4 regions of the Streptomyces blastmyceticus genome follow, and region 1 is predicted to be linked to each of the others. Evidence: riboswitches for the same ligand, from Rfam matches in the RefSeq annotation. Region 1 holds a riboswitch; each other region holds the start of a gene.
The links. A riboswitch is a leader RNA that binds a small molecule or an ion and turns the genes downstream of it on or off. The one in region 1 is predicted to bind cobalamin.

Region 1 (7,664 bases):
TCCGTGCCGGCTGTTACCCACCATGTCGGACACACTGCCGGAAGTCGTTCGCACAGAGCCCACAGTTATTGGCAATCAGTTCACACTGTTGGCTCAGGACCGCAGAGGGCTTGGAGCCGGTAGTCCCTGGGCGGCATGCCGTAGGCGGTGCGGAAGGCGCGCGTGAAATCGCCGGCGCGGGTGAAGCCCCAGCGAGCGGCGATCGCGTGGATGGTGGCGGAGCTCATCGCGGGGTCGGCCAGGTCGCGGCAGGCGCGTTCCAGGCGCTGGTGGCGGATGAAGGCCGCGACCGTCTCGTGCTCGGCCTGGAAGAGGCGGTGCAGATAGCTGGTGGAGATGTTGTGCACGGCGGCGATCCCACCGGGGGTCAATCGCGGGTCGTGAAGGTTCCGCTGGATGTGGGACCGGATGCGCAGCACGAGAGTCCGGCTTCGTGTTTCCGGCGGAAGGGACCGATCGGCATCCAGAACGTGAGCGAACAGTGCGGACAGCAGGTCGATCACGACCGTCCCCAGACGCGGGCCGTCGGACGGCCGGTAAGGACTGCTGTCCGTCGTCAGCTGAGTGAGGAACTGTACGAGCAGGGCGCCCAGCCCTTCCCGGCCGGACAGTCCTCGGGCGAACAACCGGTCCATCTTGTCCTGCGGCAGGTGCAGCAGCGACTTGGGGATTTCGATCCCGATCCCCGAGAACAGATCCGGGCCGTTGGCGGAGAAGACTTCGACAGCTCGTGAGCTGTCGAAGATCTGTATCTCATAGGCGCCGTACACGGCCTTCTGGTCGGACCAGGAGACCCGGTTGGTCCCGGAAAGGGGAATCCCGATGTGGTACTGCTCGGGGTCGGACCGGCGTATGAGCTTGGGGGTCCTTCTGAAGCGAAGGCTCTGGTGGGTCGTGGGCCAGACGTGGAGCGCCCCGAGCTCCAGCACCCGCTGATACGCCTGGTAGTCCGCAGCGTCTTCGCTGTGCAGGTCCAGCGGCGCGTGGGTTCGGCCGACGCGCTCGCACCAGGAATCGAACCGGATCTCGGGAGGCAGACGGTCGGTCCGGAACTCGTTCTCTATCAGCATCCGTTTTCTCCCTCTCATGGTCTCGGCACTGTCCCCGCCGCTCCCCGGATCAGGCGCCGAGGGGGCAGACAGCAATTCTCGGTGCAGTCCCCGGAACTCTGCCGTCCGGTACCGTTCAGCCATGTGGGCGCCCGTCCAGCGGGCGCTGGCGTTGCGCGGGCACCGCAGCTTCGCCGACAACCTGTTGGCCCCGTTGTACGCGTTGAACGTGGGCGACCCGGCCGCACTCGGCGTCGGGCGGGCGGGCGAGTCACCCTTGCAGCGATAGCCGAATCGCAGCAAGGGTGACCGTGCCCTGGAAGACGTACGCCCTCTGGTCGTACCGCGTCGCCATGGCCCGGACTCCCGAGGAAGACATTGACTGCCCCCGGACCATCGGGGCCTCTGGCACCGGTCGGTGCCTTGGTTCAACTCGATGTCGGCGGGCGGTGCTTCCACCGGTGCTCGACCTTGGCCAGGCGCCAGTAGCCCAGGGCGCAGGCCCATACCGCGATGAAGAGTCCGACGATGATGAAGCCGACGTTGTTGAGGTCGATGCCCGAGATCCAGTCGGTGACCGGGTCGTTCAGCGCGAGCTGGTCGTGCAGGACCCCGACGAGCTCGATGGTGCCGATGAGGAAGGCCACGGCGATCGAGAGACCGGTGATGGTGAGGTTGTAGTAGACCTTGCGGACGGGGTTGGAGAACGCCCAGTGGTAGGCGAAGTTCATGAAGGTGCCGTCGAGGGTGTCGAAGAGGCTCATGCCGGCGGCGAACAGCAGCGGCAGGCACAGGATCGCGTACCAGGGCAGCCCGGCGGCGGCGCCGGATCCGGCCATCACCATCAGGGTGACCTCGGTGGCGGTGTCGAAGCCGATGCCGAACAGCAGACCGACCGGGTACATCTGGCCGGGTCGGCTGATGGATTTGGTGAGGCGGCCGAGGACGCGGTTGAGGAACCCGCGGTTGTCGAGGTGTTTTTCCAGTTCGGACTCGTCGAACTGTCCGGCGCGCATGGCCTTGAAGACGCGATGGATGCCGGCCAGGGAGGCCAGATTGAGCGCGGCGATGAGGTAGAGGAAGCCGCCGGAAACCGAAGTGCTGACCACGCCGAGGGTCTGATGGGCACTGGAGTTGTCGTTGGTGAGTGTGCCCACGACCTTGGCTCCGGCAGAGATGAGGCCGGCGAGGACGACGACGATGGTGGAGTGGCCGAGGGCGAACCAGAAGCCCACCGATATAGGGCGTTTGCCGTCGGCCATCAGCTTGCGGGTGGTGTTGTCGATGGCGGCGATGTGGTCGGCGTCGAACGCGTGCCGCATGCCGAGGGTGTAGGCGGTCACGCCCAGGCCGAGGCCGAAGACCTGATTGCCGACGGTGTAGTGGTGCGGGGCGACCATCGTCACCAGGATCCCGAAGGCGACGACGTGGAGGGCGGCTATCACCGCCAGCAGCCCGCCGGTGCGTATCCAGTCCTTGCGTTCCCAGCGGATCACCGGAGTGGCCGGGACGGCCACTGCATCGGCGACGGACGGTGGGGGAGCGTTTTGGGGCAGGGACATTTCGCGGCCGCCTCTCCAGCACCTCGTGGATGGTCATCGTGCGGTGCCGTGGCCGGTCTCCTGGCTGACGGGTCGAACGCCGATGCACCGGCCTTCCAGGGCGGGGTGCCCCGTGGCTTTCCCGCTCGCGCGGGGGTGAGTGGTGCGTCAGCTTCCCGATCACAGTGGCGAGGGCCGCTCCGGTCTCACACCGGTCTTCCCGAACACCACGGCGGGAACACCGTATTGGCCGAGAAGCATCGGCTGCAAGCCTGCAAAGGTATGCAGGTATCGATTTTTTACACAGCAACGGGTAAGGATGGGATCATGCATCTGATCCCCGAGGGGCGTACGCGCCGAAGCGCGATCGACGAGCACACGGTCTGTGACGCCATTGCGGGCATCGGTGACCACACGCAGGTACGTGCCTGGGCGGAACGATTCGGCTTGCTCTCGGACCCCGGGCGCCTGTCCCTTCTGCTCGCCCTGCACCGGGCCGGCCCCATCGCTGTGTCCGACCTTGCCCTCGCCACCGGCATCAGGGACACCGCCGTGTCCCAGGCCCTGCGCCTGCTGCGCGCCTCCGGCACCGTCCTGGCCGAAAAGGACGGTCGCGTCGTCCGCTACAGCCTCCGCGACCCGGAGATCGCCGCCCTCCTCGACAGCCTTCCCGCCGCCGGACCGATGGTCTGAATCCTCAGGCGGGGACTGGATGATCAGGCCACCAGGTGGTGGGCGAGGGCGGCATGGGGGTCGGCGCCGTCGCTGGTGTGGTCGATGTGCACGGTCGCGGCGGTGAGACGGGGGACTGTGTGGATGAGGGCGTGCTCGGCGGCGACAGCGAGGGCGTGGGCCTGGACGACGGTCAGGTGCGAGTCGACGATGATGTCGGCCTCGGCGCGCAGGGCATGGCCGATCCAGCGCATACGGACCTGACCGACGCCGCGGACACCGTCCACGGTGTGCAGTGTCTGCTCGGCCGTGTCGACGAGTTGAGGATCGACGGAGTCCATGAGTCGTCGGTAGACCTCGCGGGCGGCGTTCCGCAGCACCATGAGGATGGCGGCTGTGATGAGCAGGCCGATCACCGGGTCGGCCAGGCGCCAGCCGAGGGCGGCGCCGCCTGCGCCGAGAAGGACGGCGAGGGAGGTGAAACCGTCGGTGCGGGCGTGCAGCCCGTCGGCCACCAAAGCGGCCGAGCCGATCCTGCGGCCGGTACGGATGCGGTACCGGGCCACCCACTCGTTGCCGATGAACCCGGCCACGGCTGCCCCGGCCACGGCCCACAGATTCGTGATGTCCCGGGGGTTCAACAGCCGGTCGACAGCTTCGTAGGCGGCCAGCGCGGATGAAGCGGCGATGGTGAGCACGATGGCGACGCCTGCGAGGTCCTCGGCACGACCGTAGCCGTAGGTGTAGCGGCGGTTCGCCGCGCGGCGCCCGAGGACGAAAGCGGTGCCCAGTGGCACGGCGGTCAGGGCGTCGGCGCCGTTGTGGATCGTGTCGCCGAGCAGCGCCACCGACCCCGACAGCGCGACGATCACTGCTTGGACCACTGCGGTCGAACCCAGGACACCGAGCGAGAGCCAAAGGGCGCGCATGCCCTCGCGTGAGGTCTCCATCGCGGCGTCGACCTTGTCCATGGCCTCATGGCTGTGCGGGGTCATCAGGTGGGCGAGCTGGTGCCGTATTCGTGCCCACCTGCCGGTACGGCCCTGGTCATGTGTGTGGCCAGGGCCGTGCGAGTGAGTGCGGGTGCCTGCCATGTGCCCACCGTGGCATACCAATTCGATTGCGGCTACAACCGTCGTACTCCTGCTGACCAGGTGCGATGTCGTCGCACCTGCTGAGGCCGGGCATCTGTGCAACGAGGGCCCGGGAGAAAGCTCAGGTCGGTCGCCTCTGGGCAGGTGTGCTCAGGGTGCCGCTCTTGATGGGTCGTATGTGTAGCCGACGTTGCGCACGGTGGTGAGGGCGGCGCGGTGTTCCGGTCCGAATTTGCGGCGGAGGCGGGCGATGTGGACGTCGATGGTGCGGGCGTCGCCGACGGGTGGCCGGCCCCATACGGCGCTGATGAGCTGGTGGCGGGTGTGCACTTGACGGGGGCGGGAGGCCAGGTGGGCGAGGAGTTCGAACTCGACGTACGTCAGGTCGAGCTGTCGTCCGCCGATGACGGCCGTCCGTTGCAGCCGGTCGATGACGAGGGCTCCGGATTGGACGGGGAGGGGCGTGGTGAGCCGTGGGGAACGGGGTGCCGGGCCACCGGAGGGACGCGTGTCCGCCGGGGCGGCGGACGGGCAGCCGCTGTGGAGGCGCTGGAGTCGGGGGTAGCTCAGGTACATGGCTGCTCCTGGCGTGCTGGGCGGAACAGGGGAAGGAGAGAGAGGGGCCGGGGCGGGTCGTCAGGGTTTGGGCTCCAGGAATTCCAGGCGGTTGCCGACCGGGTCCTGGCTGTAGAAGCGGCGGTATCCGGGGAGGTTGTCGTCCCAGACGACCTGGGCGCCGTGGGAGGCGAGCCAGGCGGCGAAGGCGTCGATGCCGGTGACGCGGAGCCCGGGGTGGGCCTTGGCCGAGGGGCGGAACGGCTCCTCGATGCCCAGGTGCAGCTGGACGCGCCCGTCGGCGGCGGTGAACCAGCACCCGCCACGGGTGGCGAGGACGGGTGGCTTGGGGACTTCCTTCATGCCGAGGGCGTCGATGTAGAAGGCGCGCAGGAGGTCCTCGCTGCCGGCGGGGGCTGCGAGCTGGATGTGGTCAAGTGCGGTGAGCATGTCGGGGCCTTCGCTGGTGTGCGGGTGATCGGGGGCTGCGGTGCCAGGGGCGACATGGCCGTATTACGTGCCCGTGGCCTGTCGGCCGACGAGTGCGGCCTCCTCCAGCAGCCCTGGGACGTGCTCGTCCGTGGTCCGGTAGAACATGCGCGTCCCCTCGCGGCGGGAGGTGACCAGGCCCACCGCCCGCAGTCGTGCCAGGTGTTGGGAGACCGCGGCGTAGTGCGAGCCGACCATCTCCGCGAGTTGTCCCACCGACTGTTCCTTCTGGTTCAGCGCCCACAGCAGTCGGAGCCTGGTCGGATCCGCCACGGCCTTGAGCACCACGACCATGCGGACGGCTTCGAACGGGTCCGGCGCCGCGGTCCGGCCGGCCGCGTGGCCGGTATCCGTACGGTTCCGGTGCGGTGCTGTCGCGGTGGTGCCGATGCGGGTGGGGTTCACGCGACGGCCTCCCTGCTGAGCTGGCGAGCCTGCGCGCCGTGCAGGCTCCAGTGCAGGTCACGTACGTCGCTTTCCGCGGACAGTCTGGTGATCAGCTGTTCCAGGAGGACGACGGCGGGGCCTTCGACGGCGAGGGTGACCCACACATGGACCGCAGAGTCATGGTCCTGGCTGGTGCGCAGGCCGAGCAGGTGTATGCCGGGCTTGAGGCCGAGTACGCACAGGGCCCGCACCTTGGCCTCGTTCCGGGCGTCGCACAGCGCGTGCACCGTGGCACGGGAGCCGGGGCCGACGGCTCCGGTCCGAGCGACGCGGGCGGGCGACCCGGTCGTCCTGTGCAGGTGTCGGGGAAGAAAACGCATGGTGGCACCCCCTCTTGGGTACGTCCCGTCGGGCGCCGACGGGGTGGACGGATCAGTGGGCACCGTGCGCTCGCGGTGCCGCCTTCGTCGGGTCGAGTACGTATCCGGCTTGTCCCGCGCTCATGACGACGGCTCCGTAACGGTGGCCGAGCTTGTGGCGCAGGCTGCCGATGTGAACGTCGACCGTGTGCTTCTCGCCCACGGCGCACTGCTGCCACACCAGCTGCATCAACTGATCGTGACTGAAGGGCCGTTTGGGGTGGGCGAGGAGGTGGGCGAGGAGTTCGAACTCCATGCAGGTCAGTTTGACCGGGCGGCCGAGGACCGAGACGGTGCGGCGTTCGAGATCGACGACGAGGCCGTGCAGTCGGTGCACGGGGGCTCGCGGAAGTTCCCCGTCGTCGGAGTGGGGTTGCAGGGGCAGTTGGTTCAGGTGCCAGTGGAGGTCGCTGACGGCGGGTTCGAGCCAGACCAGGGCGAGCAGCTGCGACAGGGCCGCGGTGACGGGCCCTTGGGTCGCGAAGGCCGCCTCCAGGAGTGTGAAGCCGGGCTTGTCGCTTCGGCTGGACATCTCCGTCAGACGGACGTCGTCGCCGGTCAGGGCTTGGGCGAGCCGTTCGCGTACGCGGGGTTCCCTGTCGCTGTCGCACATGACGTGCGCGACGCCGTGCAGGGGAGAGTCGGTGGTCGTGTGCTGGGCGGTGTCGATGAGCCGCTCGACGGTCTCCAGCAGCAGGCCGGCCGGGAAGGACATGTCGGCGTCTCCTCTCTGTTTCCAGGGGAGTTGGGCTGGGTCAGTGGGTCAGGTGCCAGACGGCTTCGAGGTGCCGTCGGCCGTCGGGGCCGGTGACCATGTGCCAGTGGGCGTGGGGGCGTTCGGGCTGGTCGTGTGCGGCAGCTCTGGGGGTGGGCGCCGTAACGGGGGCCGCGCGCAGGACGGTGCTGTCGAGGGGGCTGTCGGCGATGCGCCGGACGGCTGTGGCGAGGAAGGCCAGGACGGTGCCGTGGCGGCGCGTGGAGCGCTGGCGCGTGTGGATGGCGGTGAGGACGGACATGTGAAGGTCACCTCCGTGAGGTGGCGCGCCTGCGGGGAGGCAGGGGGCGGCCAAGGGATGGTGGAACGTTTCGGCAGAGAAAGCCCTCAGGCGCGGGACAGCGCGGCGGCTCCGGCGATGCGGTACGCGGCGGGCAGTGGCAGTCCGGTGAAGCGGGCGAGCCAGTGGGCGTCGTGGCCCTGTCGGGCGAGGATGTAGGCGAGGTGCACGCGCGGGTCGTAGGCGGCGTGTGCGGCATAGGGCCGGGGGCAGGTGCTGGAGTCGTCCAGCCGGTAGTCCCGCTCGGGCCCGTCACCCAGGATCAAGCTCACGTGCAGGCAGACGTGTTCAGCGGGGTCGGCGTGGTGGTGACCGGTGGCATGCGGGCGTCGGCGGGCCGGAGCGGTGAGCTCGGTGGCGTGCGGGAGAAGGCGCACGGTGCACTCCTTTCCGCTAGGGAAGT
Region 2 (7,664 bases), on a different contig from region 1:
CCACCCGTTCCGCCCTGCGGAACGCCTGCCCACAAACCGGTGGTTTTCGGGGGTCCGGGGGGCGTAGCCCCCCGGTTTCGGGAAGGGGCGGGGTGGGGGAGAAGCCCGCCGCAGGCGATCCCCGTGGGGTCCCACGGATCGTCCGCCAGCGGCGGTGCGCTGTGGGCCAGCGCAAGAAGGCCCTGGAGGTCGCACCCCGCGCGCACCTGATCGGCCTGGGCGGCGACAGCCGCCACCGCTTCGGGGCGGCGTTCCGCGACCGGGACCAGGCCCAGGTGGCGGCTGGGCGTGTCGACCGTCCGCGCGCGCCGCACGGCGCCGAGCACCGGCACCCCCGACTCCTCCAGCGCCTCGCGCAGCAGGTGTTCGTGGCGGTCCGAGCCGACCTTGTTCAGGATGACGCCCGCGACCCGTACCTCCGGGTCCCACGACGCGAAGCCGTGGACCAGCGCCGCCACCGACCGCGACTGCGACGACGCGTCCACGACGAGGACGACCGGTGCCTTCAGCAGCTTCGCGACATGTGCCGTCGACGCCAGCTCGCCCTGCCCGCTCGCCCCGTCGTACAGGCCCATCACGCCCTCGACCAGGGCGAGATCGCAGCCCGCCGCACCGTGCAGGAACAGCGGGGCGATCCGCTCGGGCCCGCACATATAGGCGTCCAGGTTGCGGCCCGGGCGGCCGGTCGCCAGCGCGTGGTAGCCCGGGTCGATGTAGTCGGGACCGACCTTGTGCGGCGAGACCGCGAGCCCGGCGTCCGTGAAGGCCCGCATCAGGCCGGTGGCGATGGTCGTCTTGCCGCTGCCGGAGGCCGGAGCGGCGATGACGAGACGGGGGACGTTCACCACTCGATGCCCCGCTGGCCCTTCTGACCGGCGTCCATCGGGTGCTTGACCTTGGACATGTCCGTCACCAGATCGGCGAAGTCGATCAGCTTCTGCGGGGCGTTGCGGCCGGTGATCACCACGTGCTGGGTGCCGGGGCGGTCGCGCAGCACCGAGACCACCTCGTCCGTGTCGATCCAGCCCCAGTGCATCGGGTACGCGAACTCGTCCAGCACGTACAGCTTGTACGACTCCGCCGCCAGGTCCCGCTTCACCTGCTCCCAGCCCTCGCGCGCCGCCTCCTCGCTGGAGGAGATGTCGCGCTGCACCCAGGACCAGCCCTCGCCCATCTTGTGCCAGGCGACCGTGCCGCCCTCGCCCGAGTCGCCGAGCACCTTCAGCGCGCGCTCCTCGCCGACCTTCCACTTCGCGGACTTCACGAACTGGAAAACACCGACCGGCCACCCCTGGTTCCACGCGCGCAGCGCCAGCCCGAAGGCGGCCGTCGACTTGCCCTTGCCGATGCCCGTGTGGACGAAGACCAGCGGCCGGTTACGGCGCTGGCGCGTGGTGAGACCGTCGTCCGGAACGACGGTCGGCTGTCCCTGTGGCATTTATGCGGCCCTCCTGGAGCTTGTGTTCCTCACGGTACGTACGAGCGCGGAGACGCTGTCCGCGCGCAGTTCGTCGAGCGTGACCACCGGGCCGCGCAGCTCGCGGCCCAGCTCGCCCGCCAGCCCGAGCCGCACCGGGCCCGCCTCGCAGTCCACGACCACCGACGCCGTGCCCTCGCCCGCCAGCAGCCGCGCGGCCCGCGCCGCCCGCGCGAGGGGCTCGGGGCCGCCGGTCGCCCGCCCGTCGGTCACCACGACCAGCAGCGGCCGCCGCGACGGGTCGCGCAACCGCTCCACCCGCAGCACCTCGTGCGCCTGGAGCAGGCCCGCCGCGAGCGGCGTACGGCCTCCGGTCGGCAGCCGCTCCAGCCGCGCCGCGCCCACGTCCACCGACGACGTCGGCGGCAGCGCCACCTCCGCGCCCGCACCCCGGAAGGTGATCATCCCGATCTTGTCGCGCCGCTGGTACGCGTCGAGCAGCAGCGACAGCACCGCGCCCTTGACCGCCCCCATCCGCTTGCGCGCCGCCATCGAACCGGACGCGTCCACGACGAACAGCACGAGATTGCCCTCGCGCCCCTCGCGCACCGCCTCCCGCAGGTCGTCACGGCGCACGACCAGCCCCGGCCCGCTGCGCCCGCGCGCCCGCTGGTGCGGCGCCGCCGCCTGCACGGTCGCCGCCAGGTGCAGCTTCGACAGCGCGCCCCGGGGGCGCCGCGCCCCCGTCGTGCGGCCGTGCGCGGTACGGGCCCGCGAGCGCCGCCCGTCCGCGCCCTCGCCGAGGCCCGGGACGTCGAGCTTGCGCGTACGGAACGGGTCGGCGGCGGCGACCGCCGGGGCGTCCCCGCCCTCGGACGGGCGCTCCTGCCCGCCCTGCCCGCCTTGTGCCTCGGGCGCCGAACTCTCCTGCTGCGCCGGGGTGTTCTCCTGCGACTCGCGCTGCGCCGGGACGTCCGGGGCGCCGGGCCCGTCCGCGCCCTGCGGCGGCTCGCCGCCACCGGGGCCGTCGTCGCCCGGGCCGTCCTGCGGACCCTCCGGCTCCGGGTCGGGCTCGGGCTCCGGCTCGTCGTCCTCGAACTGCCGCAGGATCTCGTCGAGTTTGTCCTCGTCCAGGCCGGGCGCGTCGAAGGGGGCCCGCCGTCGCCGGTGCGGCAGCGACAGCAGGGCCGCCTGCCGCACGTCCTCGGCGGTCACGTCCGTACGCCCCGCCCAGGCGGCCAGCGCGGTGGCCGTCCGCGCGGTCACGATGTCCGCGCGCATGCCGTCCACCTCGAAACCGGCGCACACCGCGGCGATCCGGCGCAGCGCGCCGTCGCCCAGCCGCACGTCCGGCAGCAGCGCCCGCGCGGCGGCGATCCGCTCGCGCAGCGTCTCCTCCTCGGCGGACCACTTGGCGGCGAAGGCGGCCGGGTCCTCGTCGTACGCGAGCCGGCGCCGCACGACCTCGACCCGCTCCTCGGTCTCCCGCGAGGCCGCGACCTCGACGGTCAGCCCGAACCGGTCGAGCAACTGCGGGCGCAGCTCGCCCTCTTCGGGGTTCATGGTGCCGACGAGGAGGAAGCGGGCGGAGTGGCGTACGGATACGCCTTCGCGCTCGACGTACGAGGCGCCCATCGCCGCCGCGTCGAGCAGCAGGTCCACCAAGTGGTCGTGGAGGAGATTGACCTCGTCGACGTAGAGCACTCCGCGGTGCGCGTCCGCGAGCAGGCCCGGCTCGAAGGCCTTCACGCCCTCGGACAGGGCCCGCTCGATGTCGAGCGCGCCGACGAGCCGGTCCTCGGAGGCGCCGACGGGGAGTTCGACCATCCGGGCGGGCCGGGTGTCGCCCGCCCCCGACTCGTGGGGGCCATCGGGGCACGCCGGGTCCGGGGCGTCCGGAGCGCAGGAGAAGCGGCAGCCGCCGACGACGTCGACAGCGGGCATGAGCGCGGCGACGCCGCGCACCATCGTGCTCTTCGCGGTGCCCTTCTCGCCCCGTACGAGCACTCCGCCGATCGACGGGGAGATCGCGTTGAGCAGCAGGCCCAGGCGCATGTCGTCCATCCCGACGACCGCGGTGAACGGATAGGTGGCCGAGGCCATCAACGGGTACCCCCTTCGAGGGAATTGCTCTGACTGGTCCGCGCGGCGGGGGCGTTCACGGCGCGCCCGGCGGGATGAAGGGCGCGCCGGCCGGCACGCCGTCCTCGATCAGCCGCAGGAGCGCGTCCGTGTCCGCGTGCTCCTCGATGAGATCGCCCAGGCGGTCCAGCTGCTCCTCGCGCAGCGCCGCGAACGACGTGTCCGGCGCCGGTACGAACGCCCGGCCCGCGGCCTCGGCGACGCGGCGCAGGAACGCCCGCCGGAAGCCGTCGCTCTCCAGCGAGCCGTGCCAGTGCGTGCCCCACACCGCGCCCGAGCGGCAGCCGTCCAGGAACGGCTCGTCGCCGCCCAGCACTTCGGCGACGCCGTGGTGGATCTCGTAGCCCTCCACCCGCTCGCCCAGCGCCTCGCCGACCGGTCTGGCCAGCGTCTTCTCCCGGGCGAACCGCACCCGTACGGGCAGCAGGCCGAGGCCCTCGACCGTGCCCGCCTTCGACTCGACCTCGTCCTCGATGCGCTCGCCCAGCACCTGGAAGCCGCCGCAGACGCCCAGCACCGGCCGGCCCTCCGCCGCGCGCCGCGCGATCGCGTCCGCCAGCCCGCGCTCGCGCAGCCAGGCGAGCGCCCGTACGGTGCCGCGGGTGCCCGGCACGACGACCAGGTCGGCGTCGATCAGCTCCTCCGGGCGGTCCACGAAGCGCACGACGACGCCCGGTTCGGCGGCGAGCGCGTCGACGTCGGTGAAGTTCGACATCAGCGGCACCGCGCACACCGCGACGCGCAGCACGTCCGCGCCGTGCGGCGGGGCCACCACCGACTCCCGCACGGCCCCGCGCATCGACACCCGCAGGCCGTCCTCCTCGTCGATGCCGAGGCCGTGGGCGAACGGCAGCACGCCGACGGTGGGCCGCCCGGTCAGGTCCCGCAGCATCTTCAGACCGGGCTCCAGCAGCGTCACGTCGCCCCGGAACTTGTTGACCAGATAGCCCGCTATGTGGGCCTGGTCCTCACGGGACAGCAGCGCCGTCGTACCGAAGAACGACGCGAACACCCCGCCCCGGTCGATGTCGCCGACCACGACGACCGGCAGCCGCGCGGCCCGGGCTATGCCCATGTTGACGATGTCGGTGCGCCGCAGATTGATCTCGGCGGGGCTGCCCGCGCCCTCGCAGATCACCGCGTCGTGGGTGCGGCGCAGCTCGGCCAGGCAGTCGGTGACCGTCCCCAGCAACTGCTCCTGCCGCCCCGAATGGTAGCCGCGGGCGCTGAGCTCGCCCACCGGCTTGCCCATCAGCACCACCTGACTGCTGCGGTCGCTGCCGGGCTTGAGCAGCACGGGGTTCATCAGGGCCGACGGCTCGACCCGGGCGGCGGCCGCCTGCATGGCCTGGGCGCGGCCTATCTCCGCGCCCTCGCGGGTCACGAAGGAGTTGAGCGACATGTTCTGCGCCTTGAACGGCGCGACCTTGACGCCCTTGCGGACCAGCCACCGGCAGATCCCGGCGGTCACCACGCTCTTGCCCGCGTCCGAGGTCGTCCCGGCCACGAGCAGGCCCCCGCCCAGCGGGCCCGGGGGCCCGCTCATCTCCGCTGTCACCGGTTCCTCCTCGTAAGGCGATCTGGGGAAAGGCTGCCCGCCGCACGGCCCCGGGAGACGGCGGCCCGCACCCCGATCGCGACGCCCAGCGCCAGCAGCGACACGCGTCGGGAGAGCCGCACGGCGCGCTCGATGTCGGCGGTCTCCACGGGGCGGTTCTCCGCGCCCAGGACGGGGCGGTGCTCGACGCGGCCCTTGTACGCGAGCGTGCCGCCGAGGCGCACGCCGAGCGCCCCGGCGAACGCGGCCTCCACCGGGCCCGCGTTGGGGCTCGGGTGCCGGGACGCGTCGCGCCGGGCCACCCGCCAGGCGCCCCGCGGGTCGGGACCGGCGAGGACGGTGAGGGCGGCGGTCAGCCGCGCGCCGGGCCAGCCGACGACGTCGTCGAGCCGGGCCGAGGCCCAGCCGAAGCGCCGGTAGCGCGGCGACTTGTGGCCGACCATCGCGTCCAGGGTGTTGACGGCACGGAACCCGGCCAGCCCCGGCACCCCGCCCAGCGCCCCCCAGACGAGGGCGCCCACGACGGCGTCGGAGGTGTTCTCGGCGACGGACTCCACGACCGCGCGCGCCATCTGCGCGCCGTCCAGCGCCTGCGGGTCGCGCCCGCACAGGTGCGGCAGCCGCTCCCGGGCGACCTCGATGTCACCGGCGGCGAGCGCGCCCCCGATGGCCCGCGCCTCGCGGCCCAGCGAGGTGCCGCCCAGCACGGCCCAGGTGGTGGCGGCGGTCAGGGCGACGCCGGCGGTGCGGGAACGGCGTACGGTACGGGCCAGCGCTCCGGCGGCGGCCGCGGTGCCGCCCGCGCACAGCAGCGTGTGCAGGGCGCCGTAGCCGCGGTGGTCGCGCCACAGCCGCTGCTCCACCGCCTGCGCGGCACGGCCGAAGGCGGCCACGGGGTGGCCGCGGCGGGGGTCGCCGAGGGCGAGGTCGCCGAGGAAGCCGAGGGCGGCACCGCACGCGAAACCGAGGTGATCGGCGCGCATCGGCTCAGACCGCCGTCGTGCGATACCTGAGGACGAGGGTTCGGGATGGTCGACGGCAGCCGGGCATGGCGATGTGTCCTCACTCAGGGTCCGCGCCCTGGTTCGACGTGACCGGCGACCAGAGTCTCCTGGCTCCCGGATCGACGTCGCCCCGGCCTTCCCGCCCGCGTGCGCGGGCCGTGGCTCTCCGGTGGGGGAGACGCTCCCCGGTGACAGTGGCGGGACCGCGCCGGACTCGCACCGGCTTCCTCTGCTGTCGCCGTTTGGCCCCGGAAGTCCACCATGGGGTGTGAACGGGCGTCAACTTCCGTCCTGAGCTGGCCTTCGTTCCTCGGGGGCGCACCCAAAACGCCGGGCGGGCTGGATATCCGGCCCACCCGGCGTTTGAGGACAAGCGGCGCAGCCGCGACCTACGCGACGATCAAGTAGATGCCGTACCCCACCGCGGCCGCGCACAGCGCGAAGCACGCGTACGCGCCGGTGCGGGCGAGCGAACCCGGCCGCGTCCCCGCCGCGGAGGCGGAGGACGTGCCGACGATCCCCAGAGTGAAGACGCCGACCAATCCGACGGTCACCACGAGGCTGACGCCGAAGACCTGCCCAAGAGCTGCCCAGTCGATCTGCATGGTGTGGATTCCTTAGCTCGCCGCGGCGGCGGGGGTGCGCCCGGCTTCGGAGGAGACGGCGACCACCGGGGCGGCGGCCACGGGACCGGCCGGCGGCGGGGCGACGGCCTGGAGCGCGGCGGTGACCACGCCCGCCGGCTCGGCGTCCGGGACCTCGTCCAGGCTGTCGTGGGTGACGGGCTTGCGGCGGGAGGCGGCGTAGATCGCGCCGGACACCAGCAGGCCGAGGACGGCGACGGTGGTGACGCCCCAGTCGCCCTGGTCGGCGAGGAACGCGGCGCCACCGGCGACGAGGCCCGCGGCCGGCAGCGTCAGGCACCAGGCGATGGCCATCCGGCCCGCGGTCGACCAGCGGACGACGCCGCCCTTGCGGCCGAGGCCGGAACCCATGATCGAGCCGGAGCAGACCTGGGTGGTGGAGAGGGCGAAGCCGATGTGCGAGGAGGCGAGGATCACGGTCGCGGCGCCGGTCTGGGCGGCGAAGCCCTGCGGCGGCTGGATGTCGGTGAGGCCCTTGCCGAGCGTGCGGATGATGCGCCAGCCGCCCAGGTACGTACCGAGCGCGATGGCCAGGCCCGCGGAGACGATGACCCACAGCGGCGGGTCGGAGTGCGGGGCGACGACACCGCCGGTGACCAGCGCGAGGGTGATGACACCCATCGTCTTCTGGGCGTCGTTGGTGCCGTGGGCGAGGGAGACCAGGGCGGCCGAGGCGATCTGCCCGGCGCGGTAGCCCTTGGCGGTCTCCTTCTCGTCGCGGCCCTTGGCGAGCCGGTAGGTGAGCCGGGTCGCGACCATGGCGGCGATGCCGGCCACGACGGGCGCCGCGACCGCCGGGATGAGGACCTTCATGACGACCTTGTCGGCGTTCACCGCGTTGAAACCGACGGACACGATGGTCGCGCCGATCAGGCCGCCGAAGAGGGCGTGCGAGGAAC
Region 3 (7,664 bases), on a different contig from region 1:
CACCTCGACCGGCCGGAGCCACAGCCCGAATATGAGGCGGTGCCAGAGCAGTCTGCGCGGTGCCGCGGCCGGGGCGCGCGGTGCGGAGGAAGCGGGTGCGGAGGGCGAGGGGGTCACGGGCATGGATGCAATTTCTATCACCGGGCGGCCCGGCCACCGGTGGCCGGGCCGCCCGGGATCCCGCGCGTGAGGCCACGTCAGACCGGTGCGGGCGCCCTGGGATCGGTGTCGGCGCCCGGGCCCACGCCCGGTCCCGCGTCCGGGTCGGGGCCCGCGTCCGGGCCCGCGGAGCCGTCGGGGTCGGCACCGGCGTCGGGGTCCGGGGCGTGCAGGTACTCCTCCGAGATCTCGCGCGGACCGAACGGCCACACCTTCTCGTGGCGCGCCCAGAGCACGAACGCCACACCGCCCGCGGCGACCCAGGCGAGCGACCATTCGATGGGGTGCCTGCCGGGGGAGTTCTTGTCCGCGTAGCCGTAGATCACCAGCCAGCCCACCAGCGCCACCAGGCTCGGCAGCGGATAGAGCCACATCCGGTACGGGCGCCGCAGCCCCGGCTGCCGGCGGCGCAGCACCGACACCGCCGCCACCTGGGCCAGCGCCTGCACGATCACCATCACGGTGGTCAGCAGCTGGATCAGCGTGGTCAGATCCGTATGACGGCCGATCAGGAAGCCGACGGCGGTGATGACCCCCATCGACACCAGCCCCAGCACCGGGAAGTGGTGGCGGGGGTGCAGGGTGCCGAAGGAGCGGAAGAAGACCTTGTCCCGCGCGGCGTCGCAGGGCACGCGGGAGCCGCCGAGGAGACCGGTGAGGACGGAGGCGACCGCCGTGACGAGGATCAGCACCGTGACCGTGCGGGCCGCGCCCTTGCCCCAGGCCGCCTCCAGGACCGCGGAGGCGACGGAGGAGTGCGCCGTCGAGTTCTCGTCGAGCATCTGCTTCCAGTCGACGACCCCCAGTGTGCCGATCTGGAGCAGCAGATAGATCGCCATGATGCCGAGGATGGAGTAGATGATCGCGCGCGGCATCGTCCGCCCGGGGTTCTTGATCTCGGCGCCCATATAGGCCGCGGTGTTGTAGCCGAGGTAGTCGTAGATGCCGATGGTCAGGCCCGCCGCGAAGCCGATCCAGAAGTGATTGGTCGTCAGCGCGAAGGCGTGGGCGGGATAGGTGAAGGCCCGGTCGGGGCTGAAGTGGGTGAACGCCGCGAGGATCACGAGGACGACCGAGGCGATCATCACCGCCCACAGCACCACGGTGAGCTTCGCGATGTTCTCGACCCGCCGCCACAGCGCCGCGACGATGAGGACGATGACCGCCAGCCCGACGAGGTCACCGGCCGTCTGCCCCATGCCCGGCCACAGATAGCCGAGGTACTGCACGAAGCCGATGATCCCGGTCGACATGCCCAGCGGGATGAACAGCATCGCCGTCCACACGAAGAGGAACGGCATCAGCTTCCCGCTGCGGTACTGGAACGCCTGCCGCAGATACACATAACTGCCGCCCGCCCCGGGCAGCGAGGCGCCCAGCTCCGCCCAGATCAGCCCGTCGGCGAGCGCGAGCAGCGCGCCCGCGACGAAGCCGATCACCGCCTGCGGCCCGCCGAACGCCGTCACCATCAAGGGGATGGTGACGAAGGGTCCGATACCGCACATCTGGCTCATGTTGATGGTGGTGGCCTGGAACAGCCCGATCCGGCGTACGAATCCGACCCGTTGCTCCGGTTCCTGCCCGGTGTCCGCCATGGGCGTGCCCTCTCTCTGCCGGATGGGGTGAGCCGTCAACTGCACTGGTAGCACCGGCCCGCGGGGCGCGTCCAGCACTGCGTACGGATGTCCGCGGCGCGCCCCGCCGGGCTTCCCGCACAGCTGTGTCAACTGCCACTTGCTCGCCATGAGCGCCGGTCGGAGCGTAAGGTGGCCCGGCCGTGGTGTTCGGGAAGACCGGTGACGGACCCTTGTGGTCCCAGGCCGGAGCGGCCCTCGCCACTGTGATCGGGGAGTTACCGTCCCATTTCGCGCACCACCCCCATGGGTGCGCGGAGCCACTGGCCGCAGCCGGCTGCCGGGAAGGCGGGGACGGGCGCGAGCGAACCCGTAAGCCAGGAGACCGGCCACGGCATCTCACGAGGACATTCCACGAGGTGCTGGAGCGTGACCCGCAGATGACTCTGCCCACCGACATACCCGGATCCACCGCCATACCCGAAGGCAAGCCGTCCGCCTTCCGCTGGCGCCGCCAGGACACCGTGCGCACCGCCGGCCTGCTGGCCGTCATAGCCGCCCTGCACGTCGTCGCCTTCGGCGTGCTCTACCTGCTCGTCGTCCCCGACCACTACACCGTGGACTCCAAGGTCTACGGCGTCGGGCTCGGCGTCACCGCCTACACCCTCGGCATGCGGCACGCCTTCGACGCCGACCACATCGCCGCGATCGACAACACCACCCGCAAGCTGATGGCCGACGGCAAGCGCCCGGTCTCCGTCGGCTTCTGGTTCGCGCTCGGCCACTCCAGCGTGGTCGTCCTGATGGCGGCGCTGGTGGCGGGCGGCACCCAGCTCGCCGGGAAGCTGATGGACGAGCAGTCCACCACCCACCAGACCCTCGGCGTCGTCGGCACGACCGTCTCCGGCGGCTTCCTCTACCTCATCGCCGCCCTCAACCTCATCGCCCTCGCGGGCATCATGCGCATCTTCCGCGCGATGCGCGAGGGCCGCTACGACGAGGCCGAGCTGGAGCAGCACCTGGACTCGCGCGGCTTCATGAACCGCATCCTCGGCCGCTTCACCCGCTCCATCACCCGCCCCGGCCAGATGTACCCGCTGGGCTTCCTCTTCGGCCTCGGCTTCGACACCGCCACCGAGGTCACCCTGATGGTGATGGCGGGCAGCGGCGCGGCCGCCGGGCTGCCCTGGTACGCGATCCTGTGCCTGCCTCTGCTGTTCGCCGCCGGCATGAGCCTCTTCGACACCCTCGACGGCACCTTCATGAACTTCGCCTATCAGTGGGCGTTCTCCAATCCCGTCCGCAAGGTCTACTACAACCTCACCATCACCGGTCTCTCGATCGCCGTGGCCTTCCTCATCGGCACCATCGAGCTGGTCACCGTGCTGCACGAGAAGCTCGACATGAACGACGCGGTCACCGGCTGGATCTCGGGCCTGAACCTCGACAACGTCGGCTTCGTCATCGTCGGCCTGTTCGTGGTGGTCTGGGCGATCGCGCTCGCCTACTGGCGCTTCGGCAAGGTCGAACAGCGGTGGGCGGCGCGCGCGGCCGACGCCCCGGGCGAGGCGGCCTGACGGGCGCCGCGGTTCTTACGGACCGGTGACAGGGCGGCGCCGGTGCGGGCGCGCCGCCGCCCGCGCCCCTAACGTCGGGTCCATGCGCGTACTCGTCACCGGAGGCGCGGGCTTCATCGGCTCGCACATCGTCACCGCACTCACCGCCCGCGGGCACCGGCCCGTCGTCCTCGACGCGCTGCTGCCCGCGGCCCATCCCGAGGCTCCGCCCCGGCCCGCCGGGGTCGAGTGGACCGACGCCGACCTCCGCGACCGCACGGCCGTGGCCGGGGCCCTGCGCGGCGTCGACGCCGTCTGCCACCAGGCCGCGATGGTCGGCCTCGGCAAGGACTTCGCCGACGCGCCCGCCTATGTGGGCTGCAACGACCTCGGCACGGCCGTCCTCCTCGCCGAGATGGCCGCCGCGGGCGTACGCCGCCTGGTCCTCGCCGGCTCCATGGTCGTCTACGGCGAGGGCCGCTACGAATGCCCCCGGCACGGCCCGGTGCGCCCCGGCCCCCGGGCAGCCGCCGACCTCGACGCCGGGCGCTACGAACCGCACTGCCCGCGCTGCGACCGGGAACTGACGCCGGGCCTCGTCGAGGAGGACGCGCCCGTCGATCCCCGCAACGTCTACGCGACGACCAAGCTCGCCCAGGAACACCTGGCCGCCGCCTGGGCCCGCGCCACCGGCGGCACGGCCCTCTCGCTGCGCTACCACAACGTCTACGGGCCGGGGATGCCCCGCGACACCCCGTACGCGGGCGTCGCCTCCTTCTTCCGCTCCTCGCTCGCCCGCGGCGAGGCACCCCGCGTCTTCGAGGACGGCCGCCAGCGCCGGGACTTCGTGCACGTACGGGACGTGGCCGCCGCCAACGCCCTCGCCCTGGAACACCTCGCCGACCGCCCCGCGGGCACCTTGCGCGCGTACAACTGCGGCAGCGACACCCCCCGCACCATCGGCGACATGGCCACCACCCTGGCCGCCGCGTACGGCGGGCCGGAGCCCGTCGTCACGGGGGAGTACCGCCTCGGCGACGTCCGGCACATCACCGCCTCGTCGCGGCGCCTGCGCGAAGAGCTGGGCTGGCGCGCGGAGGTGGGCTTCCCGGAGGGAATGACGGAGTTCGCGCGGGCGCCCCAGCGCGTCTGACCGTGGCTGCGTACGGGTGAACATCCCGCCCGCCCGCGCCGGAGGTGCCCTCCCGGGATAGATGGATGGCATATCGGTGCGCTTCCAGGAAAGGCGGCAGACATGGCGGACAACGACCTGGGAACCCTGCTCGGCGGACTGCTCGGCGGCGGCAAGGGAGGCTCTCTGCTGGGCTCGCTGCTCGGCGCGCTCGGCAGCGGGGGAGGGGAGTCGCTCTCCGGCCTGTTGCAGCAGCTCGGGGAGGGCGGCCTCGGTCCGAAGACCCGGTCCTGGGTGAGCACCGGGGCCAACGAACCGGTCAGCGGGCCGGAGGTGGCGCAGGCGCTGCCGTACCAGGCGCTCGACCACGTCGCCCAGAAGGCGGGCATCACGCCGGAGGAAGCGGCGGACCAGCTGGCGCAGGTGATCCCGCAGGCGGTCGACAAACTGACGCCCACGGGAGAGATTCCCGAAGGCTCGCTGGAAGAAGTGATCGCCCAGCACCAGGGCGGCTGATCCGGACGGGGGGCGCTCTCTCCCGGCCGCATCCGATGTGCGGATCCGCCCCGGCCCCCGGCGCAGTCGCGCCGGGGGCCGGGGCGGCCGTGTCAGAGCCGCAGCGCCGCGAAGTGCCGGTCGCCCGACTCCCAGCGGTCCACCATCCGCCACCCCACCGCGCCCGCGTGCCGCAGCAGCGCGGTCACTCCCACGCGCGCCCAGGGGAACGCGGGCCCGAGCCGGCCCCGGCCGTCGTCCACCCGCACCTGCACCCGCTCGTCGACGTCCGCCGCCGCGGCCTCGACGAGGAGGAGCCCGCGCGGCGCGGTGATGGCGGCGACCCGGGCGAGGAGGGTGCGGGGGTCGCCGCCGATCCCGATGTTGCCGTCGACGAGCAGCGCCGTTCCCCAACGCCCCTCGCCCGGCAGCGGGTTGAAGACGGACCGGCAGAGCGCCGCGCCCCCCGTGCGGCGGGTGCGGGCTACGGCCGCCGGGCTCAGGTCGACGCCCAGGGCCGGGCGGCCGAGCGCCGCCAGGGCGGCGACGAGGCGGCCGGGGCCGCAGCCGATGTCGATGACCTTGCCCTCGCAGCGGTCCAGCACGGTCCTGTCGGCGGGGTCCGCGTGGCCGCACCAGCGCTCCACCTCGAGAGGCAGCAGCCAGCCGTCCGCGCGGCGCAGGAAGAGGGGCCCGCGCCCGAGGTGCACGGCGTCGGCGTAGGGGTCGGCGCTCCAGGCGCCGGTGGCCCGGCGCCGGGTCAGTTCGCTGGTGGTCACCGGGCGTGCTCCCGGTCCCCCGCCGCGACGGTCGCCGCGAAGAGTCCGTGCGGTGCCGCGGCCGCGACCCGGGCCGCGTCGTCGGCGGTGTCCACGTCGCGGAGTTCGGGCAGGTCGCGCACGACGAGCCCGGCGTCCGTGAGGCGGCGGCGCTGGACGGCCCCGGTGCGGGCGGTGGACATGGGGACGCCGCGCAACAGCTCGGGCCGGGGCTCGGCCAGGCCGAGCGCCCAGAAACCGCCGTCGGCGGCCGGGCCGAACCACGCGTCGCACCCGTGCCACGCGCCGTCCGCCAGCGCGGGGGCCAGCAGCGCGGCGGTGACCTGCGGGGTGTCCATGCCGATGAGCAGCGCGGGCCCCGCGCACCCGGCGAAGGCGGCCGCGAGCCGCTCGTCGAGCCCGCCCGCGCACTGCGGCACCACCTCGAAGCCGGGGGGCAGCCAGTCCCCGGGCCGCCCGTCGAGGACGAGCACCCGCCGCCGCGCGGGCATGGCGAGCACGGCCCGCAGGGTGTCGGCGAGGGCCGCCTCGGCGATCCGGGCGGCCCGCTCCGGGCTGTACGGCGGGGTGAGCCGCGTCTTCACCCGTCCGGGCAGCGGCTCCTTGGCGATGACCAGGAGCGTGGTGGGTCCGCACGGACCGCCGGGACCGCCGGCCGGGGGCATGCCCGTCGAGGCGCGGTGCGCGGTTCGGCCGTACGGCTGAACGCCGTCGTGCCACTTCAGGGCGGCGTCCTGGGCGACGGCCCGGGCCGCGCCCGTATCGCCGGACACCATCCGGTCCGGGGCGTGCCGGCCGGTCGCCCGGCCTCCGTCGGCGTGACGTCCGCGCGCCTCCTCGGCGTTCCCGGTCACGACGCCGCCACCTCCGCGCCCACAGGGCCCGCCGTCCGCAGGACGGCCCGCATGTCGTGGACCGCGCGCCAGGTGCCGCGCCAGGTGCCGGTCACCTTCGAGGCGCCCGTGCGGGGCCGGTAGGGCACGTCCGTCTCCGTCACCCGCCAGCCCGCGTCGGCGGCGCGGACGACCATCTCCAGCGGATAGCCGCTGCGCCGGTCCGTCAGGCCGAGGCCGAGCAGCGCCTCGCGGCGCGCGACGCGCAGGGGGCCGAGGTCGCGCAGGCGCAGGCCCGTGCGCCGGTGGAGCAGGCGGGCGAGTACGGCGTTGCCGAGGCGGGCGTGGAGTGGCCAGGCGCCGCGACTGCTCGGGCGCCTGCGGCCCAGGACGAGGTCGGCGGCGCCGGAGTGCACGGCCGCCGCCATGGCGGGCAGCAGCCCGGGGTCGAGGGAGGCGTCGCAGTCGCAGAAGGCGACGAGCTCCGCGTCGGCGGCCCGCAGCCCGGCGTGGCACGCCGCGCCGAAGCCGCGGCGCGGCTCGTGGACGACGGTGGCCCCGAGCGAGCGGGCCACGTCCGCCGAGCCGTCGGACGAGCCGTTGTCCACGACGACGGCGCGCCAGCCGTCGGGGATGCGGGCCAGGACCCAGGGGAGCGCGGCGGCTTCGTCGAGGCACGGGAGGACGACGTCCACGCGGTCGGTGCGCGAGGTGGTGGTCTGGTCTGTCACGCTGTTCACCCTACGGAGAGAATTCCGACATTTCGGACCCAGCGTTCTTACGAAACGCGGACATCGCCCGGCCCGCGACCGGCCCCGCCCGAGGGCACCCGCCCGGCGTGCGACGCTTGCGGCATGCAGACCCCACCCCCCGCCCGCGTGCTCGTCGTGGACGACGACCCCACCGTCGCCGAGGTCGTGGCCGGCTATCTCGACCGGGCCGGCTTCACCGTGGACCGGGCCGCGGACGGGCCCGGCGCGCTGGAGCGCGCCGCGGCGCTCCGCCCCGACCTGGTCGTGCTCGACCTGATGCTGCCCGGCATGGACGGCCTGGAGGTGTGCCGCCGGCTGCGCGACACCGGCCCCGTCCCGGTGATCATGCTGACGGCGCGCGGCGACGAGGACGACCGCATCCTC
Region 4 (7,664 bases), on a different contig from region 1:
GAGAACGTGACCCGTGCGCCCTTGGCGGAGGTCTGCAGGCCGTCGGCCGCGAGCAGCGCACCGGCCTTGACCAGCTGCTCGTTGTACTGCGCCATCTCGGTGACCAGCTCCTTGGACGGCAGTACGCCGGCCTCGGACTCCTCGGTCGCCTTGACGATCATCATGAAGCGTGCCATCGCGCGTCTCCTGTTCGCGGGTGCGGGCGGGACGCCGGGCGGAGGTTTCCGCCCGGCCGTTCCCGGCCCTTCACCTATACGTCGAACAGCGGACGCGCGGATCGACACGCCGCACGAAGATTTTTCAGAACTCGTCGTCGAAGGAGACCGAGCCCTCGACCGCCACCTGGTACGCGGACGCGCGGCGCTCGAAGAAGTTGGTCAGCTCCTGGACGTTCTGCAGCTCCATGAAGGAGAACGGGTTCTCCGAGCCGTAGATCGGCGCGAAGCCGAGGCGCTGGAGGCGCTGGTCGGCCACGCACTGGAGGTACTCGCGCATGGACTCGGTGTTCATGCCCGGCAGGCCCTCGCCGCACAGGTCGCGGCCGAACTGCAGCTCGGCCTCGACGGCCTCCTTCAGCATGTCGGTGACCTGCTGCTGGAGCTCGTCGTCGAAGAGGTCGGGCTCCTCCTGGCGGACCGTGTCCACGACCTCGAACGCGAAGTTCATGTGCATGGTCTCGTCACGGAACACCCAGTTGGTGCCGGTGGCCAGGCCGTGCAGCAGGCCGCGGGAGCGGAACCAGTAGACGTACGCGAAGGCGCCGTAGAAGAACAGCCCCTCGATGCACGCCGCGAAGCAGATCAGGTTGAGCAGGAAGCGACGGCGGTCGGCCTTCGTCTCCAGCCGCTCCAGCTTCTCGACCTCGTTGATCCACTTGAAGCAGAACTGGGCCTTCTCGCGGATCGACGGGATGTTCTCCACCGCGTCGAAGGCGGCGGCGCGGTCGTCCGGGTCGGGGAGGTAGGTGTCCAGCAGCGTCAGATAGAACTGGACGTGCACGGCCTCCTCGAAGAGCTGCCGCGACAGGTACAGCCGCGCCTCGGGGGAGTTGATGTGCTTGTACAGCGTCAGCACGAGGTTGTTCGCCACGATCGAGTCACCGGTCGCGAAGAACGCGACCAGGCGGCCGATCATGTGCTGCTCGCCCGGGGACAGCTTCGCCAGGTCGGCGACGTCCGAGTGGAGGTCGACCTCCTCGACAGTCCAGGTGTTCTTGATCGCGTCGCGGTAGCGGTCGTAGAAGTCCGGGTACCGCATCGGGCGCAGCGTGAGCTCGAAACCCGGGTCCAGCAGGTTCTTCTGTTCAGCGGTCGACATTACTGGCAGGCCTCGCAGGACTCGGGGTTCTCAAGGGAGCAGGCGACGGCGTCGGCGTCGGGCACGGCCTGCTGCACGGGGACGGTGGCGGCGGCACCGGCGGAGCGCGCGATCCGGGTGGCCGGGCGCGAGCGCAGGTAGTACGTCGTCTTGATGCCCTGCTTCCAGGCGTACGCGTACATCGAGCTGAGCTTGCCGATGGTGGGCGACGCCATGAAGAGGTTCAGCGACTGGCTCTGGTCCAGGTACGGCGTACGGGCCGCGGCCATGTCGATCAGGAAGCGCTGCGGGATCTCCCACGCCGTGCGGTAGAGGTCGCGCACCTCCTTGGGGATCCACTGCATGTCCTGGATCGAGCCGTTGGCGTCGGTCATCGCGTCACGCGTGGTGCGGTCCCAGACGCCGAGCTTCTTCAGGTCCTCCACCAGGTAGGTGTTGACCTGGAGGAACTCACCGCTGAGGGTCTCGCGCTTGAAGAGGTTGGAGACCTGCGGCTCGATGCACTCGTACACGCCCGCGATGGACGCGATGGTCGCCGTCGGCGCGATCGCCAGCAGCAGCGAGTTGCGCATGCCGACCCGGGCGATGCGGGCGCGCAGCGCGTCCCAGCGGCCGGCCCAGCGCTGCTCGGCGTTCGGGTAGTGGTCCGGGTGCAGCACGCCGCGGGCGGTGCGGGTCGCGGACCAGGCCGGGTGCGGGCCGTGCCGCTCGGCGAGGTCGGCGGACGCCTCGTACGCCGCGAGCATGATCCGCTCGGAGATCCGGGTGGACAGCTCCTTCGCCTCGGGGGAGTCGAAGGGCAGCCGCAGCCGGAAGAAGACGTCCTGGAGGCCCATCAGGCCCAGGCCCACCGGGCGCCAGCGGCTGTTGGAGTTCCCGGCCTGCTCGGTCGGGTAGAAGTTGATGTCCACGACGCGGTCGAGGAAGGTCACGGCCGTACGGACCGTACGGTCGAGCTTCTCCCAGTCCATCTCGCCGTCGGTGCCCAGGTGCTGGGCCAGGTTGACCGAGCCGAGGTTGCAGACGGCCGTCTCGCCGTCGTCGGTGACCTCGAGGATCTCGGTGCAGAGGTTCGAGGAGTGGACGACCTTGCCGGGCTCGGCGGTCTGGTTCGCGGTGCGGTTGGACGCGTCCTTGAAGGTCATCCAGCCGTTGCCGGTCTGCGCGAGGGTGCGCATCATCCGGGAGTACAGCACCCGCGCGGGGATCTGCTTGACGGCCTTGCCCGCGGCCTCGTAGGCGCGGTACGCGGCGTCGAACTCGTCGCCGTAGAGGTCGACCAGGTCGGGGGTGTCCGCCGGGGAGAACAGCGACCAGTCGGCGTCCGCCTCCACGCGGCGCATGAACTCGTCCGGGATCCAGTGCGCGGTGTTGAGGTTGTGCGTGCGGCGGGCCTCCTCACCGGTGTTGTCGCGGAGCTCCAGGAACTCCTCGATGTCCGCGTGCCAGGTCTCCAGGTAGACACAGGCCGCGCCCTTGCGCCGGCCGCCCTGGTTGACCGCCGCGACGGAGGCGTCGAGCGTGCGCAGGAACGGCACGATGCCGTTGGAGTGCCCGTTGGTGCCCCGGATCAGCGAGCCGCGCGAGCGGATGCGGCTGTAGGACAGGCCGATGCCGCCGGCGTGCTTCGACAGACGCGCCACCTGGTGGTAGCGGTCGTAGATCGAGTCCAGCTCGTCCAGCGGCGAGTCCAGCAGGTAGCAGGACGACATCTGCGGGTGGCGGGTGCCGGAGTTGAAGAGCGTGGGGGAGGAGGGCAGGTACGACAGGGTGCTCGTCAGCCGGTACAGCTCGGCGACGTCCTCCAGCGCCTGCTCCGTGTGGTTCTCGGCCAGGCCGCAGGCCACGCGCAGCAGGAAGTGCTGCGGGGTCTCGATGACCTGCCGGGTGATCGGGTGGCGCAGCAGGTAGCGGCTGTGCAGGGTGCGCAGGCCGAAGTAGCCGAAGCGGTCGTCCGCGCCGTCGAGGAGCGCCGCGTCGACGAGCGCGTCCAGCCGCTCGGCGTGGGTCGTGACGAAGGCGGCCGTGTCGTCCGTGATCAGGCCCTCGCGGTGCCCGGTCGCGACGGACGCGGAGAAGGAGAGCGCGCCCTGTCCGGCGGCCTCTTCGGCGATGGCGAGGGTGAGCAGCCGGGCGGCGAGCTTGGAGTACTCGGGCTCCTCGGCGATCAGACCGGCGGCGGCCTCGGTGGCCAGGGACCGCAGTTCGGCCTCGTCCGAGCCCGGGTGGCGGCCCCGCAGCGCGGCGGCGGCGACCTTTCCGGGGTCGGTGGCGGGCAGATCGGCGGTGAGGTCTGTCAGGGTGCGCAGCAGCGCGGTCCCGGGGCCGCCGGTCGCTTCCACGGACGCTGAGACCGGATCGGCGGGCGCGATGGTCACTGAGGCTCTCCCTCGCTCGGCAAGGGGCCGGGCGGGTGGCGCGCGACGGGCGCGTACGGGCATGCCTCTTTGCACCAGGGCATGCTCGTAGCGTCCATCGGCCCAACCCGCGAGGCCCGGACGAATACAAAACGCCCGGTGCCGGCCGGGGCGGCGCGGCGGTGGGCGTGCTGTCGGCAGGTACTCGGACTCCTGCATGCGTCATTACGGCATACATGCACCGTTGCGGGACAGTTCCGGATTTCCACCGGATTCCCCTGCGACGACAGCGAGGACGAGCATACATCTAGTGCTGGCCGTCGCACGCACCACCACATCTTGTGTCGCGCGGTAATCGGATGGGTCTGAATGTGCTAACAGGGCCTGGCGGCAAGGGGCATGACGAAGGGCCGTCACGCGCCTGTCCGGCGCGCGACGGCCCTGGGTGATCCGGTGGGTGGCGGGCTGCTCGGCAGCCCGCCTGGGGGTGCTCTGAGGGGCATCTAGGGGTCAAGCGTGAAGGTTCCCGGGGTGCGCAATCCAGCCCGTCCGGCGTTTGAGGACGCTCCCGCAGGGAGCTCCCGCCGGAGGCGGCAACGGACCCGCAGCCGGGGGTCTGGGGCACGAGCCCCAGTTTCGGGAAGGGGCGGGGCTGGGGAAAAAGCCCGCCGCAGGCGTCAGTGCCCGCCCGGCGCCCCCGCGGTAGCCGGCGGCAGCTCCGCCTGGACCCCCTCGTCGCCCGCATCCGCCGTGTAATCCGACGGCTTCGTCTCGTCCACACCATCCCGCACGCCCACCGCCTTGAACACCACCGTGAGCACGACAGCGACAAGCACGTTCAGGATGAACGCCGTGAGCCCGATATACCCCTTCTCCCCGATGAACGGAATCAGGTTGGTATTCCCGAAATGATCCTGTGTGGCACTCGGCGTGTCATACGCCCGCCATGTCCCGTACGCCATGCCCACCGCCCAGCCCGCGAGCAGCCCCCAGCGGTGGAACCACCGGGTGAAGAGCCCGCCGACGAGCGCCGGCACGGTCTGCAGGATCCAGATGCCACCGAGCAGCTGGAAATTGATCGCGACCGTCTTGTCCATCGTCAGGACGAAGATCAGGGCGCCGACCTTCACCAGCAGCGAGGCGAGCTTGGAGACCTTGGCCTCGTGCTCGGGGGAGGCGTCCGGCTTGATGAAGTCCTTGTAGATGTTCCGCGTGAAGAGATTCGCCGCGGCGATCGACATGATGGCCGCCGGCACCAGCGCGCCGATGCCGATCGCGGCGAAGGCCACGCCCGTGAACCAGTCCGGGAACATGTCCGCGAAGAGCTGCGGAATGGCCAGCTGACCGTTCTTCACCTTGACGCCCGCGGCGATCGCCATGAAGCCGAGCATGGCCAGCAGGCCCAGCATCAGGGAGTAGAGCGGCAGGATCGTGGTGTTGCGGCGGATGACATTGCGGCTCTTGCTGGAGAGGACCGCGGTCACCGAATGCGGATAGAGGAACAGCGCCATCGCCGAGCCGAGCGCGAGCGTCGCGTACGCCCATTGCGCGTCCGGGCCGCTCACCAGGGAGCCGCGCGGTTTGCCCGTCGCCGGATTCTTCTCGGCGAAGGCATCACCCGCCTTCGCGAAGATGTGCTCGAAACCCCCGAGCTTGATGGGGATGTAGATGATGGCCACGATGATCACGATGTAGATCAGCGCGTCCTTGACGAAGGCGATCAGCGCGGGGGCCCGCAGTCCGGCCGAATACGTATAGGCCGCGAGCACGCCGAACGCGATGAGCAGCGGCAGGTCCTTCATGAACCAGTTGGACCCGCCACCGACCCCCAGCACGTCCAGTACGGCCTGGATGCCGACGAGCTGGAGCGCGATGTACGGCATGGTCGCGAGAAGTCCGGTCAGCGCCAGGGCCAGTGAGAGCCCCTTCGAGCCGAACCGCCCGCGGACGAAGTCCGAGGACGTCACATAGCCGTGCTTGTGCGCCACCGACCACAGGCGGGGCAGGAAGGTGAACACCAGCGGATAACAGAGGATCGTGTACGGCACCGCGAAGAATCCCGCCGCGCCGCCCGCGTAGATGGCCGCCGGCACGGCGACGAAGGTATACGCGGTATAGAGGTCGCCGCCCAGCAGGAACCACGTGATCCAGGTGCCGAACGAACGGCCGCCCAGTCCCCACTCGTCGAGGTTGTCCGCGTTCTCCGCCCGCCGCCAGCGCGACGCGACGAATCCCATGACCGTGACGACCAGGAAGAAGAAGATGAACACGGCGAGCGCCACGCCGTTCACGCCGTCCTTCATGCGTGCCCACCCGCTTCCGTCCTACGGGTCCGCTCGTGGCGGCGCACGATGATGTACGCGATGACGGTGAGCCCGGTCGATATCGGCACCCAGGCCATCTGGTACCAGTAGAAGAACGGAATGCCGATGAATGTGGGCGTGAGCCGGGAGTAGGAGTCGACCCACAGCATCGCGACGAAGGGGATGGCGAGACATACCCCGGCCACGATCATCGGCACCGTGACGACTGCGGCCCTGCGGCCGCTCTCCGGTGGCTCCATCGGTGGCTTTGTCGGTGGTTCCGTCATGGTGGCGACTCCCCCCTTGGTGATCACTGCGTGATGCGCAGGAAATCTAGGTCAGGGTCCTGCCGGGCGTCACCCCCTGTCCGCATATCGGTATGACAACGTCATCCGGCGGGCCGTGCCTGTACGTACGCCTCCAGCGAGGCTCGAACGGCGCTCATGCCGCGCCGAGTTGCCGCCACCGCTCCGGAGGCATCGCTTCCGGCCGTCTCCAAGCGGCAGTCACGGCACTCGGTTTCATCGGCGACGGGCCGGATCACCCGCCCGCAGCCACCGCCGCACGCCCGCAGGGGGTTGGGGCGCGGCACGGGCTCGGGAGCCGGTTCCGGCATCTTCCGCGTGAGCCGGTCGCGGAGGAGCCCGACGGGGGAGTGGACGCGGTCCGGAAGCCCGTCGGTGAGCTCTTGCCGCATCTCCTGGAGCGTGGCCCCGCGTGACAGCCACTCCCCGGCGAGCGGCGCGAGCTCTTTCACATCCCGCCCGGAAAGCCGCAACCGCCGCTCCGCGTGGCACACCGCCATGAGCGCCCGCGCGCCGCGCTCGGCGAGCGGGTGGGAGGTGTTCTCCCCGGTGTTCTCTTCTTGGGAACGACCGACGGCCGGGCGACTCGGCTGACCGACGGCCGGTCGCGCGTCACTCGGTGGTGTGACCCCATCCCGCACGGCGAGCGCCTGCTCCTCCGTCAACGGCACGTTGGACACCAACTGCCGCGTCCTCCAAAGCCCTCCGGCCCCCTGCCCCCGCCACTCGTGGAAGTACCCCTCAGCGGCCAACTCCCGCTTGGCACGCGTGAACGCCGTCTTCTTGATCCCGGCCTGCTCGGCGGTCTTCGACAGTCTCTGATCGACGCCATCGGGAAGCGAGAGCTGCCAGGTGAGCAGCCGTACGGCGTCGGAGGAGAGGCGGGGGTGGCGGATGATCTCGTTGGGGACCTGCGAGAAGAAGCGCGCGGGGGCGATAGCATGCTTGAGCATTTGCTGGGACTCCTTGGTGTAAGTCCTCGTGGGTGTAGACCCCCTTCGCCGGTTGCCGCCGGTGTGGGGGGTCGTTTCGTGTGAACGACGGTAGCCCAGGGTGGAGCAACTTCCCTGATGCTTAGGGAAAGTTGATCCCTTCGAGTGGATGTGCGGCCCTCGTTCCGGGCCGTTGCCCATGCCTTACTCTGCCGTCATGATTCGTGCAGTGGTATTCGATGTCGGCGAGTGCCTCGTGGATGAGACTCGCGAGTACGGGACCTGGGCCGACTGGCTGGGTGTGCCAAGGCATACGTTCGCCGCGATGTTCGGCGCCGTCATCGCTCAGGGGCGCGACTATCGCGAGACGTTCCAGGAGTTCCGGCCGGGGTTCGATCTGTACGCGGAGCGTGAGAAGCGAGCAGCGGCGGGGCGGCCCGAGCACTTCGA

Region 2: it holds a riboswitch for cobalamin, as region 1 does, so the genes downstream of both, ABD269_RS09565 (cobalamin biosynthesis protein) here and nicT (Nickel transporter NicT) in region 1, are expected to answer to the same signal.
Region 3: it holds a riboswitch for cobalamin, as region 1 does, so the genes downstream of both, nicT (Nickel transporter NicT) here and nicT (Nickel transporter NicT) in region 1, are expected to answer to the same signal.
Region 4: it holds a riboswitch for cobalamin, as region 1 does, so the genes downstream of both, ABD269_RS29785 (ribonucleoside-diphosphate reductase subunit alpha) here and nicT (Nickel transporter NicT) in region 1, are expected to answer to the same signal.

The regions. Positions count from the first base shown of each region.
Region 1 is NZ_BAAABW010000017.1:172,102-179,765, forward strand. Features, by position in the region: gene ABD269_RS16820 (helix-turn-helix domain-containing protein) at 81-1,070, opposite strand; partial or broken gene ABD269_RS35380 (IS5/IS1182 family transposase) at 1,321-1,416, opposite strand; gene nicT (Nickel transporter NicT) at 1,478-2,611, opposite strand; cobalamin riboswitch at 2,645-2,837, opposite strand; gene ABD269_RS16830 (ArsR/SmtB family transcription factor) at 2,918-3,283, shown strand; gene ABD269_RS16835 (cation diffusion facilitator family transporter) at 3,307-4,356, opposite strand; gene ABD269_RS16840 (winged helix-turn-helix domain-containing protein) at 4,507-4,932, opposite strand; gene ABD269_RS16845 (VOC family protein) at 4,993-5,361, opposite strand; gene ABD269_RS16850 (ArsR/SmtB family transcription factor) at 5,425-5,805, opposite strand; gene ABD269_RS16855 (hypothetical protein) at 5,802-6,167, opposite strand; gene ABD269_RS16860 (winged helix-turn-helix domain-containing protein) at 6,220-6,921, opposite strand; gene ABD269_RS16865 (hypothetical protein) at 6,962-7,222, opposite strand; gene ABD269_RS16870 (hypothetical protein) at 7,309-7,638, opposite strand.
Region 2 is NZ_BAAABW010000011.1:20,832-28,495, forward strand. Features, by position in the region: gene ABD269_RS09545 (cobyrinic acid a,c-diamide synthase CobB) at 1-848, opposite strand, end outside; gene cobO (cob(I)yrinic acid a,c-diamide adenosyltransferase) at 842-1,438, opposite strand; gene ABD269_RS09555 (putative cobaltochelatase) at 1,439-3,520, opposite strand; gene ABD269_RS09560 (cobyric acid synthase) at 3,576-5,105, opposite strand; gene ABD269_RS09565 (cobalamin biosynthesis protein) at 5,114-6,100, opposite strand; cobalamin riboswitch at 6,223-6,350, opposite strand; gene ABD269_RS09570 (hypothetical protein) at 6,511-6,726, opposite strand; gene ABD269_RS09575 (inorganic phosphate transporter) at 6,739-7,664, opposite strand, start outside.
Region 3 is NZ_BAAABW010000026.1:423,820-431,483, reverse strand. Features, by position in the region: gene ABD269_RS24360 (YIP1 family protein) at 1-123, opposite strand, end outside; gene ABD269_RS24355 (APC family permease) at 198-1,754, opposite strand; cobalamin riboswitch at 1,921-2,141, shown strand; gene nicT (Nickel transporter NicT) at 2,174-3,310, shown strand; gene ABD269_RS24345 (NAD-dependent epimerase/dehydratase family protein) at 3,393-4,442, shown strand; gene ABD269_RS24340 (YidB family protein) at 4,545-4,937, shown strand; gene ABD269_RS24335 (methyltransferase domain-containing protein) at 5,030-5,695, opposite strand; gene ABD269_RS24330 (TIGR04282 family arsenosugar biosynthesis glycosyltransferase) at 5,692-6,360, opposite strand; gene ABD269_RS24325 (glycosyltransferase family 2 protein) at 6,546-7,223, opposite strand; gene ABD269_RS24320 (response regulator transcription factor) at 7,383-7,664, shown strand, end outside.
Region 4 is NZ_BAAABW010000031.1:16,683-24,346, forward strand. Features, by position in the region: gene ABD269_RS29775 (YciI family protein) at 1-176, opposite strand, end outside; gene ABD269_RS29780 (ribonucleotide-diphosphate reductase subunit beta) at 301-1,317, opposite strand; gene ABD269_RS29785 (ribonucleoside-diphosphate reductase subunit alpha) at 1,317-3,695, opposite strand; adenosylcobalamin-variant (AdoCbl-variant) riboswitch at 3,866-3,964, opposite strand; gene mctP (monocarboxylate uptake permease MctP) at 4,352-5,977, opposite strand; gene ABD269_RS29795 (DUF3311 domain-containing protein) at 5,974-6,237, opposite strand; gene ABD269_RS29800 (hypothetical protein) at 6,366-7,235, opposite strand; gene ABD269_RS29805 (HAD family hydrolase) at 7,432-7,664, shown strand, end outside.